DNA from 3 places in the Streptomyces sp. NPDC058646 genome. Region 1 is predicted to be linked to each of the others. Evidence: riboswitches for the same ligand, from Rfam matches in the RefSeq annotation. Region 1 holds a riboswitch; each other region holds the start of a gene.
The links. Region 1 has a riboswitch for cobalamin ahead of ACFWUZ_RS15015 (ribonucleoside-diphosphate reductase subunit alpha). Riboswitches for the same ligand answer to the same signal wherever they lie in the genome.
Positions count from the first base shown of each region.

Region 2: it holds a riboswitch for cobalamin, as region 1 does, so the genes downstream of both, ACFWUZ_RS17155 (energy-coupling factor ABC transporter permease) here and ACFWUZ_RS15015 (ribonucleoside-diphosphate reductase subunit alpha) in region 1, are expected to answer to the same signal.
Region 3: it holds a riboswitch for cobalamin, as region 1 does, so the genes downstream of both, cobN (cobaltochelatase subunit CobN) here and ACFWUZ_RS15015 (ribonucleoside-diphosphate reductase subunit alpha) in region 1, are expected to answer to the same signal.

Region 1 covers NZ_JBHXRK010000010.1:176,998-180,259, reverse strand. The annotation lists gene ACFWUZ_RS15030 (carbon starvation CstA family protein) at 1-567, shown strand, start outside; gene ACFWUZ_RS15025 (CstA-like transporter-associated (seleno)protein) at 564-761, shown strand; gene ACFWUZ_RS15020 (GNAT family N-acetyltransferase) at 976-1,470, shown strand; cobalamin riboswitch at 1,515-1,646, shown strand; gene ACFWUZ_RS15015 (ribonucleoside-diphosphate reductase subunit alpha) at 1,783-3,262, shown strand, end outside.
Region 2 covers NZ_JBHXRK010000012.1:160,173-163,434, reverse strand. The annotation lists gene ACFWUZ_RS17160 (hypothetical protein) at 174-707, shown strand; cobalamin riboswitch at 1,021-1,216, shown strand; gene ACFWUZ_RS17155 (energy-coupling factor ABC transporter permease) at 1,245-1,943, shown strand; gene ACFWUZ_RS17150 (energy-coupling factor ABC transporter substrate-binding protein) at 1,940-2,284, shown strand; gene cbiQ (cobalt ECF transporter T component CbiQ) at 2,288-3,037, shown strand; gene ACFWUZ_RS17140 (ATP-binding cassette domain-containing protein) at 3,034-3,262, shown strand, end outside.
Region 3 covers NZ_JBHXRK010000006.1:33,003-36,264, reverse strand. The annotation lists gene cobN (cobaltochelatase subunit CobN) at 1-1,755, opposite strand, end outside; cobalamin riboswitch at 1,784-1,924, opposite strand; gene cobG (precorrin-3B synthase) at 2,502-3,262, shown strand, end outside.

The DNA.
Region 1 (3,262 bases):
ATCAAGGACCCGCTGGGCGGAATCAACCAGCTCTTCCCGCTGTTCGGCATCGCGAACCAGCTGCTCGCGGCAGTGGCCCTGGCGGTCTGCACCACGCTGCTGGTCAAGTCCGGGCGGCTCAAGTGGGCCTGGGTGACGGGTGTCCCGCTGGCGTGGGACGTGGCGGTCACGCTGACCGCGAGCTACCAGAAGATCTTCTCGGAGGACGTGAAGGTCGGCTTCTTCGCGCAGCGCGACAAGTACCAGGCCGGCATCGACGCCGACAAGGTGCTGCCGCCCGCGAAGAACATGGATGAGATGCACACCGTGGTCACCAATGCCACGGTGGACGGCGTCCTGTCGGTCCTGTTCGCGGTCCTGATCATCGTCGTGCTGCTGGACGCGGCCCGGACCTGCTTCAAGGCCATCAGCAACCCGGAGTCCGTGAAGCTGTCCGAGGTCCCGTGGACGGAGTCGAAGATCGTCGCCCCGGCCGGGCTGGTCCCGACGGCCGAGGAGCGGGCGGAACTCGCCGCGGCCGGGCTCGACTCGGGCGGCGGCGCGGTGAAGGAGCCGGTGTCCTCATGAGCGGCCTGCGCGGGACCCTGGCCAAGGCCTGGTTCTACCTGCGGGAGTTCTCGGGCGAGGCGGCATACGACCGGTACGTCGCCCACGCCCGCTCCCACGACCCGGCCGCGCAGGTCCTGACCCGGCGCGCCTTCGAACGCGCCCGTACGGACTCCCGCGAGGCGGACCCCCGCGAGGGCTTCCGCTGCTGCTGAGACCGCCCGTGCCGAAGGCCCGCCGCATCCCGCGGTGGGCCTTCGGCACGTGCAGCGCACCCAGTCCTCGAGGAGTCCTCGGTCGGTGTGGGGACGGCCGGTCGGCCTGGGGGGCCGGCCGGCCGTCCCGGTCCTGCCTCGCTCGCCTTCCTCCACGGTGCTGCCTCCGCCGACAGCGCCGGGCCCCGACACCCGTCCTGGCACACTCGACCGCATGGACATCGTCATCAGGGCCGCACTGCCCACCGAGTACGAACAGCTGGGCGAGATCACCGCGCAGGCCTACGTGGGCGACGGGCTCCTCGGGGCGGACGAGGCCTTCTACGTGGCGGTGCTGCGCGATGTCGCCGCCCGGGCGGCCGACGGGGAGGTGCTCGTCGCCGTGGACGAGGAGCGCGTGCTCGGCGGTGTGACCTTCGCCCCTCCCGGCAGCCCGCTGGCCGACATCGCCGGTCCCGGCGAGGCCGAATTCCGGATGCTGGCCGTCTCCCGCGAGGCGCGCGGACGCGGCGCGGGCGAGGCCCTCGTGCGCGCCTGCGTGGCCCGCGCGCAGGAGCTGGACGGCGTGACGCACCTGGTTCTCTCCACCCAGACCACCATGACCGGCGCCCGGCGGATCTACGAGCGGCTGGGATTCGTACGGACTCCCGAGCGTGACTGGACCCCGGTCCCGGGCCTGACGCTGCTCACCTACCGCCTCAGCCTGTAGCCACGCCGACACAAGATGTGGGGGCTACCTCATCCGCCCGCCCCCACATGTATGCTCATGCCTGCTGTCGCCGCAGGGGAATCCGGTGGGAATCCGGAACTGTCCCGCAACGGTATGAAGTTCACCGACAGGTGCACACGCAAGTCCGAGGACCTGCCGACAGCGCGCCCGGCTCGACCGAACCGGGTGCCGACACGTCCGGGCCTCGCGGTTGGGCCGGTGGACGCCATGCGGTGTGCGCGTTCCTGCCACGCCCGCATGCGCCCGCCCGCGCCCCGCCGACGGCCGGCCGAGCGAGGGAGAGCTCCCGCCGTGACCATCGCGCCTTCCGCACCGCGCGCCGAGTCCATTTCTGGCGACAACACCGAGGGCCCGGGGGCCACGCTGCTGCGTACCCTCACCGAGCTGACGGCGGACCTCCCCGACACCGACCCCGGCCGCGTCGCCGCCTCCGCACTGCGCGGACGCAGCTCCACCGCCGACGAGGCCGAGCTGCGGGGGCTCGCCACCGAGGCCGCGGCCGGACTGATCTCCGAGGACCCCGCGTACTCCCGGCTCGCCGCCCGGCTGCTGACGATGACCGTCCGTGACGAGGCCACGAGCCAGGGCTCCACCTCGTTCTCGGCGTCCGTCGCCGTCGGCCACGGCGAAGGGCTCATCGCCGACCGCACGGCCGAGTTCGTGAAGGCCCACGCGGCCCGCCTGGACGCGCTGGTCGAGCACGCCCTCGCCGAGGGCGCCGACGACCGCTTCGGCTTCTTCGGCCTGCGCACCCTGCACAGCCGCTACCTGCTGCGCCACCCGATCACCCGTCAGGTCATCGAGACCCCGCAGTTCTTCATGCTGCGCGTGGCCTGCGGCCTCGCCGAGGACGACAGCGTCCAGGCCGTCGAGGAAGTGGCCTCGCTGTACCGGCTGATGAGCCGTCTCGACTACCTGCCCTCCTCCCCCACCCTCTTCAACTCCGGCACCCGGCACCCGCAGATGTCCTCCTGCTACCTGCTGGACTCCCCGCTGGACGAGCTGGACTCGATCTACGACCGCTACCACCAGGTCGCCCGCCTCTCCAAGCACGCCGGCGGCATCGGCCTGTCGTACTCCCGCATCCGCGCCCGCGGTTCGCTGATCCGCGGCACCAACGGCCACTCCAACGGCATCGTGCCGTTCCTGAAGACCCTCGACGCCTCCGTCGCCGCCGTGAACCAGGGCGGCCGCCGCAAGGGCGCCGCCGCCGTCTACCTGGAGACCTGGCACGCGGACATCGAGGAGTTCCTGGAGCTGCGCGACAACACCGGTGAGGACCAGCGCCGTACGCACAACCTGAACCTCGCCCACTGGGTGCCGGACGAGTTCATGCGCCGCGTGAACGCCGACGCCGACTGGTCGCTGTTCTCCCCGGCCGACGTGCCCGAGCTGGTCGACCTGTGGGGCGACGCGTTCGACGCCGCCTACCGCAAGGCCGAGGCGGACGGCCTGGCCCGCAAGACCATGCCCGCCCGCGACCTGTACGGCCGGATGATGCGCACCCTCGCGCAGACCGGCCAGGGCTGGATGACCTTCAAGGACGCCTCCAACCGCACGGCGAACCAGACCGCCGAGCCGGGCACCGTCGTGCACTCCTCGAACCTGTGCACCGAGATCATCGAGGTCACGAACGACGGCGAGACGGCCGTCTGCAACCTCGGCTCCGTCAACCTCGGCGCGTTCGTCCTCGACGGCGGCATCGACTGGGAGCGCCTGGACGAGACCGTCCGCACCGCGGTGACCTTCCTCGACCGCGTGGTGGACATCA
Region 2 (3,262 bases), on a different contig from region 1:
CCAGCTTGCCATCGAAGCGAGTTGAGCATCGGGGATTTCCTTCATCCGGCCCTTCGGCGGCGGGCCGGAACCGGACGGGCATCTTCCCGCCCCGGGGTGCAACCGCCTGCGCCCGGCCGGCGTCTCCACCGGTGACAGCACTGTCCCCGTCTCTGGAGAATCGGGGGGACGTCATGAACCGTCTACGTTCTCGTCTGCGCCGTCGGCAGCTCGTGGCCCTGGCCACGGGCGCCCTGCTCACCGCCGGAATCGCGCTCGCAGCGCCGGCATCCGCCGCCGTCACGGCCTCCGCGACGGCCGCGCAGACCCAGACCCCGCTCGTCGTCAACGCCCGCTGGGGCGGGCACTGCACCTACGACCGGCTCGTCGTCGACCTCGAAGGGTACGTCCCCGCGGTCACCGTCACTCCCGCCTCCCAGCTGTTCTACGACGGGTCCGGCCAGCCGGTCCCGCTGGCCGGGAAGCACTTCCTGGAGATCAGGCTGAACCCCGCCGCCGGTCACGACGACGCGGGACAGAACGTCTACCGGGGTCCGCGCCTGCAGAAGATCTACCTGAGCAAGCTCAAGGGCATCGCCCTGACCGGCGACTACGAGGGGTACGTGACCTTCGGCGCCGCCTTCGACACGAAGCCGTACTACAGCACCACCGTCCTGCACTCGCCCGAACGGTTCGTGCTGGACATCGCGCACCCGAACGTCTGCTGACGCGACGCTGCCCGGGGCGGCGACGCCCCGGGCAGCCGAGCGGGCCTACCGGTGCCCGGGACGCTCGTTGAGGATCGACGAGCAGACGTAGAGCCGTTCGGCGACCTGTGCCATCACCGAGCTGTGGTCGCCGAGCTGTGGTCACCGAGCCGGATGGGGCCGCAGAGCACGAGGAAGGTCGGAGTAGCCGCAGTCGGCAGCCACCCCCTCAGCATGAGCAGCAGAAGGCGCGTCCGCAGGCCGGCCACGCCCGTCCGTGACCGGCGGGCGCCCCCGGAGGCTGGGGCGGGTTGTTACCGGTCCTCGCGGACGACTAGGGTCAGCGGGCCTTGGTGTTCGGGAAACCGGTGGAAAACCGGTGCGGCCCTCGCCACTGTGATCGGGAAGTCCGGCTCCATTCCTGCGGGAAGCCACTGGGCCCGGGCGGGAGACCGCGCGGCCCCGGGAAGGCGGAGACCGGGCATGAGTACCCGTGAGCCAGGAGACCGGCCGGGGCGCGTTGTCCATCCACGAGGTGCTGGAGAGGTCTCCCCACTCATGCATATTGCCGAGGGGTTTCTGCCCCCTTTGCACGCGGTCGCCTGGGGCGCCGCGTCCGCTCCCTTTGTCGTACACGGCGTGCGCGCCCTCACCCGCGAGGTGAAGGCCCACCCGGAGAGCACCCTGCTGCTCGGTGCGTCCGGAGCATTCACATTTGTCCTGTCCGCCCTGAAGATCCCTTCGGTGACGGGCAGTTGCTCGCACCCCACCGGTACCGGCCTCGGGGCGATCCTGTTCCGGCCGCCGGTCATGGCGGTGCTCGGCACCATCACCCTGCTCTTCCAGGCGCTGCTGCTGGCCCACGGCGGTCTGACCACCCTCGGCGCCAACGTCTTCTCGATGGCGATCGTCGGGCCCTGGGCCGGCTACGGCGTCTACCGGCTGCTGCGCACGTTCGACGTGCCGCTGATGGTGACCGTCTTCTTCGGCGCCTTCTTCGCCGACCTGGTGACCTACTGCATGACCTCCCTCCAGCTGGCCCTGGCCTTCCCGGACGCGAGCAGCGGCTTCGTCGGCTCGCTGGAGAAGTTCGCGGGCATCTTCGCGGTCACCCAGATCCCGCTCGCGGTGAGCGAGGGCCTCCTGACCGTCCTCGTCGTGCGGCTGCTGATGCAGTCCAGCAAGTCCGACATGGTGCGTCTCGGCCTCGCCAGGCTGACCGGCACCAAGGCGAAGCAGGAGGCGACCGCCCGATGACCAGGAACGCGAAGATCAACACCCTGCTGCTGCTCGTGGTGGCGGCGCTGGCCGTGCTCCCGCTCGCGCTGGGGCTCGGCGAGGGCAAGGAGGAGCCGTTCACGGGCGCGGACGCACAGGCGGAGGCCGCCATCACCGAGCTGAAGCCGGACTACGAGCCGTGGTTCACCCCGCTCTACGAACCCCCCTCCGGCGAGGTCGAGTCAGCGCTGTTCGCGCTCCAGGCGGCGCTCGGTGCGGGCGTGCTCGCGTACTACTTCGGCGTGCGCAAGGGCCGCCGGTCCGCGGCCGACGGGGCCCCGGAGGCGACCCCGGCCCCGGCGGCCGGGGCGGAGCACTAGGCGGTGCTGCCGATCGACGTGGCGGCGCACGGCAGCCGCTGGCGTCACCGGCACCCCGGGGAGAAGGCCCTGCTGGGGATCGGGCTGACGGTCACCGCCGTGTGCCTGCCGCCCTGGCCGGGCGGACCCCTGGTCGCCGCCGCCACCCTGGCGGTCCTCCTCGGGCCCGCCGGGGTGGCGGGGCGGCAGCTGTGGCGGGCCTTCCGGATCCCGCTCGGGTTCTGCTTCACGGGGGCGCTGCCGCTGCTGGTCTCGGTGGGCGGCCCGGCCGGGTTCCTCGCGTTCGCCCCGGAAGGCCCCCGGCAGGCGGCGGAACTGCTGCTGCGCACCTCGGCGGCGTCCCTCGGGGTGCTGCTGTTCGCCTTCACGACGCCGGTCTCGGACGTCCTGCCCCGGCTGGTGCGGGCCGGGGTGCCGGCTCCCGTGGTGGACGTGGCCCTGGTCATGTACCGGATCGGCTTCCTGCTGCTGGACTCCCTGGCCCAGGTCCGCCGGGCCCAGGCGGCCCGCCTGGGGCAGAGCGGCCGGGCCGCGGCGTGGCGTTCGCTGGCCGGGCTCGCGGCGACCTCGTTCGTACGGGCCTTCGACCGCGCGGCGCGGCTGCAGGACGGGCTGGCCGGGCGCGGCTACGACGGCGCGCTGCGGGTGCTCGTCCCCGAGGCGAAGCTGTCCTGGCGGTTCCTGGCCGGCTCCGCCGCCCTCCTGGCCGGCGTGAGCGCCGTGACCCTCGTACTGAAGGAGCTGTATCTGTGACCCCGTTGGTGGAACTGGTCGGCGCGGGCTACGCCTACGAGGACGGGCCGCCCGTGCTGTCCGGGGTGGACTTCGCCATCCGGGAGGGCCGTGCGCTGGTCCTGCTGGGCCGCAACGGCAGCGGCAAGACCACGCTGATGCGGCTGCTGAGCGGGGGCCTGCGGCCGGGTACGGGGGAACTGCGGCTCGACGGGGCGGTGGTGGCGTACGACCGCGCGGGCCTGA
Region 3 (3,262 bases), on a different contig from region 1:
AACGAGGTGGTCGACCAGGGTGGCGTGCACGCGCCGCTTGGCCTGGGTGCCCTCGCCCGGGTCGTTGACCAGGAACGGGTAGATGAGGGGCAGGTCACCGAGGGCGGCGTCCGGGGCGCAGGAAGCGGACAGCCCCGCGTTCTTGCCGGGCAGCCACTCCAGGTTGCCGTGCTTGCCCAGGTGGATCATCGCGTCGGCGCCGAAGCCGCCGTCCTCCGCACGCGCCTGGATCCACCGGTACGCGGCCAGGTAGTGGTGCGAGGGCGGCAGGTCCGGGTCGTGGTAGATCGCGATCGGGTTCTCGCCGAAGCCGCGCGGCGGCTGGATCAGGACCAGCAGGTTCCCGCGGCGCAGGGCCGCCAGGACGATGTCGCCCTCCGGGTTGGCCGAGTGGTCCACGAACATGGAACCGGGGGCCTCCCCCCAGTGCTCCTCGACGCTCTCGCGCAGGTCGGCCGGGAGCTCGGCGAACCAGCGCCGGTAGTCGGCGGCCGGGATACGGACCGGGTTGCGGGCCAGCTGCTCCTGCGTGAGCCACTCCTGGTCGTGGCCGCCGGCCTCGATCAGGGCGCGGATCAGCTCGTCGCCGTCACCGGAGACGAGGCCGGGGACGTCCTCGACGGGACCGAAGTCGTAGCCGCCGGAGATCAGCGTCCGCAGCAGCTCGACGGCGCTCGCCGGGGTGTCGAGACCCACGGCGTTGCCGATGCGGGAGTGCTTGGTGGGGTAGGCGGAGAGGACCAGCGCGACCTTCTTGTCGCGGCGGTCGATGTGCCGCAGCCGGGCGTGGCGTACGGCGATCCCCGCGACCCGGGCGGCCCGCTCGGGGTCGGCCACGTACGCGGGCAGGCCGTCCTCGTCGAGCTCCTTGAAGGAGAACGGGACGGTGATCAGGCGGCCGTCGAACTCGGGCACGGCCACCTGGGTGGCGGCGTCGAGGGGGGACAGCCCCTCGTCGTTCTCCTCCCAGTTGCTGCGCGAGCCCGTCAGGCACAGCGCCTGCAGGATCGGCACGCCGAGGGAGGCGAGCGCGCCCGCGTCCCAGGACTCGTCGTCCCCGCCCGCCGAGGCGGTGGCGGGGCGGGTGCCGCCGGCCGCGAGCACGGTGGTGACGACCGCGTCGACACCCTCCAGCGCGGTCAGCAGTTCCGGCTCCGGGGTGCGCAGCGAGGAGACGTAGAGGGGGAGCGCCTGCGCGCCCTTCGCCTCGACGGCCTCGCACAGGGTGTGCACGAAGGCGGTGTTGCCGCTCATCTGGTGGGCGCGGTAGTACAGCACGGCGACCCGGGGGCCCTCGGTCCGCTGCGGGGTGCGCTCCAGCGGGCCCCAGGTGGGGGAGGCGGCGGGCGGCTCGAAGCCGTGGCCCGTGAGGAGCACCGTGTCGGAGAGGAACCGGGCCAGCTGGTCCAGGTTGGCGGGGCCGCCGTGCGCGAGGTAGCCGTGGGCTTCGGCCGCGATGCCGATCGGGACCGTCGAGGCCTCCATCAGCTGGGCGTCCGGGGCCTGTTCGCCGGTCAGGACCACGACCGGGCGGGTCTGCCCGGGGGCGAGGAGCAGGTCGAGGCCGTCCTGCCAGGCGCGCAGGCCGCCGAGGAGGCGTACGACGACCAGGCCGACGCCGTCGAGGAGGCCGGGCAGGTCGTCCAGGGGAAGGCGGGAGGGGTTCGCGAACCGGTACGGCACGGGGCCGTCCGCCGTGTTCGCGGCGCGGGCGCTGAGCAGATCGGTGTCGGACGTCGACAGCAGCAGGATCATGCGGCGGCCTTCCTCGGGGTTTCCGCGCCCCGGGCAGTGAGGACAGCGGGAGTTCCTGACTCACCCCGCGGATCGCTCCGCGGGGTTCACAGTGGCGGGACCGCGCCGGAATCTCACCGGGCTTCCTCCCTTGTCGCCGTCCTCGGCGACGACGGGCCGTGTGGTCCGTCGGGAGGTCATCTTAGGTGGCCTTTTCCCAGGCCGGGTGTGCGGGTGGGCTGCGCCGGCTCGGGCGGTTCCTGGCCGTGGCGGGCCGTTGCCCGTGCTCGGTAGGTGCGGCGCCGTTGCCGGGGCTCTGCCCCGGACCCCGCGCCTCAAACGCCGGCGGGGCTGGATGTGGCGGGGGCGGCGGCGGTGGGCTGGACTTGGCTGGGCCGGGCGTTCGAGGGCTGGACGGGTGGGGGCGGCGTCGGCGGAACCCGCGCTTGGGATGCCGACGGGGCTGGATGCGGTGGGGTCGGCGCCGACCGGGCTGTTCGGCGGGCCGGGCGTTCGAGGGCTGGACGGGTGGGGGCGGCGTCGGCGGAACCCGCGCTTCGGATGCCGGCGGGGCTGGATTCGGCGGGGCCGGTGTCGGTGGGCTGGATCTGGCTGGGGCCGGAGTTCGAGGGCTGTATTCGGCGCGGCCCGGTGGCGGAGGCCGGATGGGCGGGGCCTGGCGGTGGAGGGGGATCGGGGCGGGGTGGCTGGTCGGGGTGGTGGTGGACACAGGTCGAGGGGTGGGAATCGTGGGTATGCTCGCCGCCATGCCCCAGCCGCCCTCCGCCGTAACGCGGGACGAACCCGTCATACGGGACCGTGGTGACGCCTGCCCCGGCGCGCTGCGCCTGCACGCGGCGGACGACGGGTTCCTCGCGCGGGTCCGGATCCCCGGCGGGCTGCTCACCGCCCCGCAGGCCTCCGCCCTCGGGCTCGCCGCCGAACGGTTCGGGGACGGGCACCTGGAGCTCACCTCCCGCGGCAACGTGCAGGTGCGCGGCCTGAGCGAAGGGTGCGGTGCCGGGCTGGCCCAGCTGCTGGACTCCGCCGGGCTGTTGCCCGCGCCGGGACACGAGCGGGTGCGCAACGTCGTGGCCACGCCGTTGTCGGGCCAGGGACAGCCGGGGCGGCCCGACGTGCTGCCCTGGGTCCGGGAGCTGGACCGGCTGCTCTGCGCGAACGCACGGGTCACCGCCCTGTCCGGCCGCTTCCTCTTCGCCTTCGACGACGGGCGCGGCGACGTGGCCGCGCTGGGCCCGGACGTCACCGTGCTCGGACGGCCGGACGGCCGGGCGCTCCTGCGGCTCGGCCCCGCCGACGGCGCCGTGGCCGTGGCCGGGGACGACGCCCCGAGGGCGGCGCTGGCCGCCGCCGAGTACTTCCTCGACGCCGCCGATGCGGCCGGCACCCGGGCCTGGCGGGTGCGCGAGCTGCCCGCCGGACACGCCCTGGACGAGGCCGAGTTCGCCGTACGGCTGGCCGCGGCCGGGATCGCGGCCGCACCGGTCGCCGCGGCGCACCGGCCGTA